2 linked regions of the Geothrix sp. 21YS21S-2 genome follow. The main gene of each other region encodes a partner of the protein of the gene in region 2 in a complex. Links are inferred from orthologs where the notes say so. Each region holds a gene or a part of one and is shown on either strand. Other genes may lie near its edges.

Region 1 (3,052 bases), 2.0 Mb from region 2 along the record:
TGCGCCCCGCTCATCGTGGACACCCAGGCCCTGGGCGTGATCTACCTGGAATCCAGCCTCAACAAGGGCGGCTTCAAGCGGGAGGACGAGCATCTCCTTTCCGCCATGGCCAATTTCGCCGCCGTGGGCATCCAGCGGGAGCGGGAGACCCGGTTCCGCCAGCGCCTGGAGCGCTACCACAGCCCCCAGGTGGTCAACGAGATCCTCAAGGCCGCCCAGAACCTGGACGCCCCCATCCTCCAGGCGCGCCGCTGCGAGATCTCGGTCCTCTTCGCCGACATCTCGGGGTTCACCCGCATGTCCGAGGGCATGGAGCCCCTGCAGCTGGCCACCATCCTCAACCGCTCCTTCGAGGTCATGACCGACCAGATCTTCATCCGGGGGGGAACCCTGGACAAGTACATCGGCGACGCCATCATGGCCTTCTTCGGGGCCCCGGCGCCGGACCCCGACCACGCGCTCCACGCCGTGGAGGCCGCCAAGGCCATGCAGCAGGGCCTGAAGTTCATGAACGAGAACCGCCCCGCGGGCTACCCCGAGCTGCGCATGCGCATCGGGATCAACAGCGGGGAGGCCTTCGCCGGCGACATCGGCTGCGAGAAGCGCATGGACTACACGGTCATGGGCTCCACGGTGAACCTGGCCTCCCGGCTGGAGAGCAGCGTGGCCGGCCCCGGCCAGATCGCCATCGGCCCGAGGACTGCTGAAATACTGCAGTCAAAAGACTTCGTGCAGCTCAACCCCGTCTCCCTCAAGAACATCGAGCAGGAGGTGCGGCCCTTCCTGGTGCCCTGGGAATGAACCGGGCTGCCTGCGCCTTGGACTTTTCCCCCGCCCGCATGTTGAAATGACCTGTTCCGACTCAAACTCAAGCCGGGAGCCCGCCCCTCCGATCATCATGCATAGGAAGGTCCCCATGTCCTCCGAACGCCGAAACTACCGAAGGATCCCAGGTGGCGCCACCGTGGGCTTCCAGGAGCTCTCCTTCGCCCGGGAGCCGGAGCCCGCCACCAGCGTCTACGGCGACATCTCCGGCGGCGGCCTCCTGCTGAACTCCCCCAGGGAGCTTCCCCTCGAGACCCTCCTGAAGCTGGAGATCCGGGTACCGGGCTGGGGCAGGCACCAGAACCACTTCGGCCCCGCGGCCGAGGCGGACCTGAGGCCCCTGGTGGCCGTCGGGAAAGTCGTCCGGGTGGAACACCTCGAAAGCGGCGAGTATGAACTTGGGGTAAAATTCCTCAACGTATATCCGGATGATCAGGCGGCCCTGATGAAGTTCATCGAGGCCGCCGCAATGGCGGAAGAGAAGTAGGATATTGACCTAAAAGGAGCTCCCTTGAAGATCCTAATCGTGGACGACTCTTCGACGATGCGCCGCATCATCATCAACACCCTTTCCCGCATCGGCTATACCGACGTGGTGGAAGGGGAGCACGGCAAGGCCGGCCTTGAAAAGCTCGCCCAGGGCGGTGTCGAGATGATCATCACCGACTGGAACATGCCGGAGATGGACGGCCTGGAGTTCGTCCAGACGGTGCGCGGCCAGAACAGCACGATCCCCATCCTCATGGTCACCACCAACGCCGCCAAGGAGGACATCGTCCAGGCCCTCCAGGCCGGCGTGAACAACTACGTGGTCAAGCCCTTCACGCCCGAGACGCTCAAGGAAAAGATCGAGTCCCTGCTCGGCTAGACCTCCCAGACCCACTCCTAAGGGGAGGCACCATGGATCAGTCCGAAATCGACGCCCTCATGAAGAACGCGCCGGCCAAGCCCGGCAAGGCCAAGAAGGAGGCCGCGCCCGCCAAGGCGCCGGAGGGCACGGCCCCGGACGCCCAGGGCCACGTGATCTCCGAACTGGACGCCGTCACGGCCGTCACCGAGCGCGAGACCAACAAGGTCATGGACCAGCTGGACCTCATCAGCACCCTGGTGGGCCAGCAGCAGTCCCTGATCACGGGCCTCATGGCCCATCCCTCCGCCCAGGACGCCTCGGTCCAGGAGGCCATCCGCCAGGTCATGGCGGCGGGCAAGGACATCCAGGACAAGGTCTACGAGGCCATGGACCTCATGCAGTTCCAGGACATCACCCGCCAGAAGCTCGAACGCATCGTCCACCACCTGCGCCAGATCCACGACTACATCGTCGACCTCCTGGGCACGGGCCTGAAGAGCGAAGGGGAGCGGGCCTCCATCAGCCGCACCATCGCCACCACCGGCACGACTCCGGACGAGAAGAAGACCCACGCGGATTCGGTGGTCGAGGAATTCAAACGAAGCCAGACCAAGGGATGATCCATGGCAACAGCTGAAGTCCAGGCCAGGCAGGCCCATGAGTTCGTCCCCTCCGGCCAGTTGGTGACCTTCACCCTGGACGGCGTGGAATTCGGTCTGGACATCGACCGGGTCCAGGAGATCACGCCCCGCACCGACATCACGCCCGTTCCCGGCGCGCCCAGCTTCGTCCTGGGCGTGGTGAACCTGCGCGGGATGATCATCCCGGTGCTGGACAGCCGGCTGCGCTTCCACCTGCCCCCCAAGCCCCCCACGGACAAGACCCGCATCATCATCCTGGGCCTGGCGGGACAGCCCACGGGGCTCATGGTCGATTCCGTGGCCGAAGTGGTCAAGCTGGACGACTTCACCCTGCGCGACACCCCGCCCCTGGTGGCCGGCGTGCGCAGCGAGTACCTGGCCGGCATGGTCACCACCGGCGACCGCCTCATCACCCTCATCAACCTCGAGAAGATCCTGGATTCCTCGGAATTCGGCCACCGCGAGGTCCTGGCCGACACCTCCGCCGGCACCTCCACCTTCATGTCCCAGGACGCGGCCGCCGAGCTCGTCGAGGACGAGCTGCCCTACGTCACCTTCACCCTGGGCCGGGAGTCCTTCGGCATCGACCTCAAGCTGGTGGAGGAGATCATCGAGATCCCCACCATCACCAAGGTCCCGGACGCGCCTCCCTACGTCCTGGGCGTCATCTGCCTGCGGGACCAGGTGCTCCCGCTCCTGGACTTCATCCAGCTCCTCCAGGTCGAACCCGCCGAGA
Region 2 (3,033 bases):
CGGGGCAGGGAGGTGCGCTTCTCGGCCCGCGTGAAGTGCGGGCACGAAGTGCGGCTCTGGCTCCGCACAGGCCGGTCCGGCCATCCCTCGGGCCTTGCGGTGCGGAGCCGGAAGATCGAGGGCGGATGGACCCACATGGAGGTGAAGGCCCGGATACCGCGGGATGCCACGACGATCGCCTTCGGTTTCGCGAGCCTTGGACAGGCTCCGCTGCTCATCCAGGGGGTGGCCCTGACGAAGCGGTGACCTACACCAGGCTCCGGATCCGCGCGTCCGTGCTCTCGATCTCGGTGATCCGGAACGCGAAGTTGCCGTCCACCACCACCACCTCGCCCCGGGCGATGAGCTTGCTGTTCACCAGCAACTCCACGGGGGCGTCGGCGGCGCGGTTCAGCTCGAGGATGGAGCCGGGGGTGAGCTTGAGGAGCTCTCCCAGCTGCATCTCGGTCTGGCCCATGCGGACCATGAGGGGCAGTTCGATGTCCAGGAGCAGGTCCAGGTTGCCGGTGTCGACGGTGGAGGCCTGGCGCTGGGGGGGGCCGGCGGCGGGGGCGGCGACGGGGACGGTGCCGCCGGTGGCCCGGGGGGCGGGGGCGGCCGCGGCGGGCGCGGGGGCTTCGGGGGCGGCCGGGGCCGGGGCCGCCGGGGCCTCGCCGATGCCCAGCTTGCGCTTGATCTGCTGGATGAGCAGGTCGGGGATCAGGAGGTGGATGACGGTGCCCAGGCTCTCCTGGCTCGTCTCCAGGGGCAGGTCGTAGAAGGGGCCGGGGCCCATGATCTCCTCCAGGCCGGAGGAATCGCCGCCCTCGGCGGAGAAGATCTCGACGTTGGAGATGGAGAGCGTCTCCCCGGCCAGGTCGGAGAGGGCCTGGTTGGCCGAGCCCATGATCTGGTTGAAGGTCTCGGCCAGGGCGTCGCGGCTGTCGCCGGCGAGCTCGGTGGAAGGGGTGCCGTCGCCGCCCAGCATGAGGTCCACCAGCATGGTGCCCTCCTTGAGGGGGAGGGCGAAGAGCAGGGTGCCGGTCATGCCCTTGGTGTAGTGGGCCTTCACGTACACCACGGTGGCCGAGTGGAGCACCGAGACGCCCACGTGGTCCAGGGTGTTGCCGTCCTGCGGCTTGATGGCGAACTCCCGGCCCGTGAGCATGGAGAACACGCTCGACATGCTTTCGGAGAAGCACCCGCCGATCTTCTGGTCGAGGTCGGACATCACGGGATCCATGTCATCCCTCCTTGCTTGCGGTCACTTGGAACACCCGCTTCTGGTTTGAGTTCAGGGCCACGTAGCCGTGGAAGCGGGGAATGCCGTCCACGGTGAGGTCGAGCATGGCGTCGAAGCGCTTGGTCAGGGGGATGAGGTCGCCCTCCTGCAGGGCGAGGATCTCCGAGAGGCGCAGGTTGGTGCCGCGGATCTCGGCGGCCACGGCCATGTCGCACTTCTTCATGCTCTCCATGAGGAGGCGGGCCTCCTCGAAGGTGCCGGACTTCTTGTAGCCCGTGTACATCTCCTGGTCGAACTTGTTGGCCACGGGCTCCAGGATGATGGAGGGGATGGCCAGGTTGATCATGCCCACCACCGTACCCATCTTCACCTCGAAGACCACCAGCAGCACGACCTCGTTGGGGGCCACGATCTGGATGAGCTGGGGGCTGGTCTCCCGGGCCTGGATCTTGAAGTCCAGGTCGATGATGCCCCGCCAGGCCTCGCGCAGGTCGTCCAGGGCCAGCTTGAGCACGCCGTCGAAGATGGACTGCTCGATGTCGGTCATGGTGCGCAGGTTCTTCAGGGGGTCGCCGGGGCCGCCCAGCATCTTGTCGATGATGGGGAAGACCAGCTGGGGGTTTACCTCCAGCGCGAAGGCGCCCTCCAGGGGGCGGATGGAGATGGCGTTGAAGCAGGTGGGGTCGGGCACCGAGAGGAGGAACTCCTGGTAGCTCAGCTGCTCCACGGAGACCAGGTTCACTTCGGTGATGGTGCGCAGGTAGGCGGAAAGGGAGCTGGAGAAGTTCCGGGCGAACCGGTCGTGCATGAAGTGCAGGCTGCGCATCTGCTCCCGGCTCACCCGGTCGGGGCGGCGGAAGTTGTAGAGGCTGACCTTCTTCTGGGGCTGGGCTTTTTTTGCCTTCTGGGGGGCGGGTCCGGCCGAGGGACGCTCCGCGGACGCGGCAGCGGGTGCAGGCGCCTTGGCCCCCTTGGCGTGGGACTTCAGGAGGGCATCTACCTCTTCCTGGCTTAGAATCTTGGCCATTTGTCAGTCCATTCAACCATCGATGCGCCGTTCTTTCAGCTTGCCCCGCAGCCGGAGCATGGACTTGGTATGCAATTGCGATACCCGACTCTCGGTGATGTTGAGGAGCGTGCCGATTTCCTTCATCGTCAGTTCCTCGAAGTAGTACAGCTGCACCACGAACCGCTCCTTGGTGGGAAGGCGGTCCACGGCGGACTTGAGAAGCAGTCTCACCTCCCGGGCCTGCAGGAGGATGTGGGGGTTCTCCCCGTCCGGGTCGGGCACGAAGCTGATGAGGTTCTCGCCCTCGCCGTTCTCGCCGGCGTCCACGAAGGCGCCCAGGGTCACGCCCTTGAGCTCGTCCAGGCTGTGGTGGAGATCCTCCAGGGCCAGGCCCAGGTGCGCGGCCACCTCCTCGTCGGTGGCGGCCCTGCCGTGCTGCTGCTCCAGGAGGTGGTAGGCGGTCTCGATGTCCTTCTTCTTCCGGCGCAGGCTGCGCGGAACCCAGTCCAGGTCTCGCAGGCCGTCCAGGATGGCGCCGCGGATGCGCTGCTCGGCGTAGGTCTTGAACTTGACGTTGCGGTCGGGCTCGAACTTGCGCACGGCGTCCATGAGCCCCAGGATGCCGGAGTGGATGAGGTCGTCCATCTCCACGTGGGAGGGCAGGCGGCTGGAGATGCGGTGGGCCACGAACTTCACCAGGGGCAGGCATTCCGTGATGAGGAACTCGCGGTCCTGGAAGTCCGGCTCGGCGTCGGGGAGCTCGGGCTTGGGCGGCGGCGGGGGGGTGTTGCGGCCATAGGCG

The links.
Region 1: the proteins of fliM (region 2) and RAH40_RS14055 are in contact, whole or in part, in a crystal structure (PDB 4IGA), measured with the Thermotoga maritima proteins. The link is inferred for Geothrix sp. 21YS21S-2 from one-to-one orthologs. Residues at the interface, in WP_004081085.1 of Thermotoga maritima: Asp3, Val4, Leu5, Gln7, Ile10, Asn11, Leu13, Ile14, Leu17, Met18; in WP_004081049.1 of Thermotoga maritima: Ala83, Gly85, Gln86, Gln87, Val90, Ile91, Ile94, Lys99, Asp100, Phe101, Ile102, Val103, Arg110.

Annotation. Positions count from the first base shown.
Region 1 is NZ_CP132910.1:3,200,958-3,204,009, forward strand. The notes cover bases 199-3,014. They hold RAH40_RS14055 (response regulator), read left to right. Parts: upstream 199-1,336; coding sequence 1,337-1,693; downstream 1,694-3,014. Other genes in these bases: RAH40_RS14045 (adenylate/guanylate cyclase domain-containing protein), read left to right, coding at 199-801; RAH40_RS14050 (PilZ domain-containing protein), read left to right, coding at 917-1,312; RAH40_RS14060 (hypothetical protein), read left to right, coding at 1,726-2,295; RAH40_RS14065 (chemotaxis protein CheW), read left to right, coding at 2,299-3,014. Also shown: more of RAH40_RS14045, read left to right, coding at 1-198; more of RAH40_RS14065, read left to right, coding at 3,015-3,052. UniProt on the Bacillus subtilis protein: Involved in the transmission of sensory signals from the chemoreceptors to the flagellar motors.
Region 2 is NZ_CP132910.1:5,199,025-5,202,057, forward strand. The notes cover bases 237-3,033. They hold fliM (flagellar motor switch protein FliM), read right to left. Parts: upstream 2,250-3,033; coding sequence 1,224-2,249; downstream 237-1,223. Other genes in these bases: RAH40_RS22760 (erythromycin esterase family protein), read left to right, coding at 237-246; fliN (flagellar motor switch protein FliN), read right to left, coding at 248-1,222; RAH40_RS22775 (FliA/WhiG family RNA polymerase sigma factor), read right to left, coding at 2,262-3,033. Also shown: more of RAH40_RS22760, read left to right, coding at 1-236. UniProt on the Bacillus subtilis protein: One of the proteins that forms a switch complex that is proposed to be located at the base of the basal body.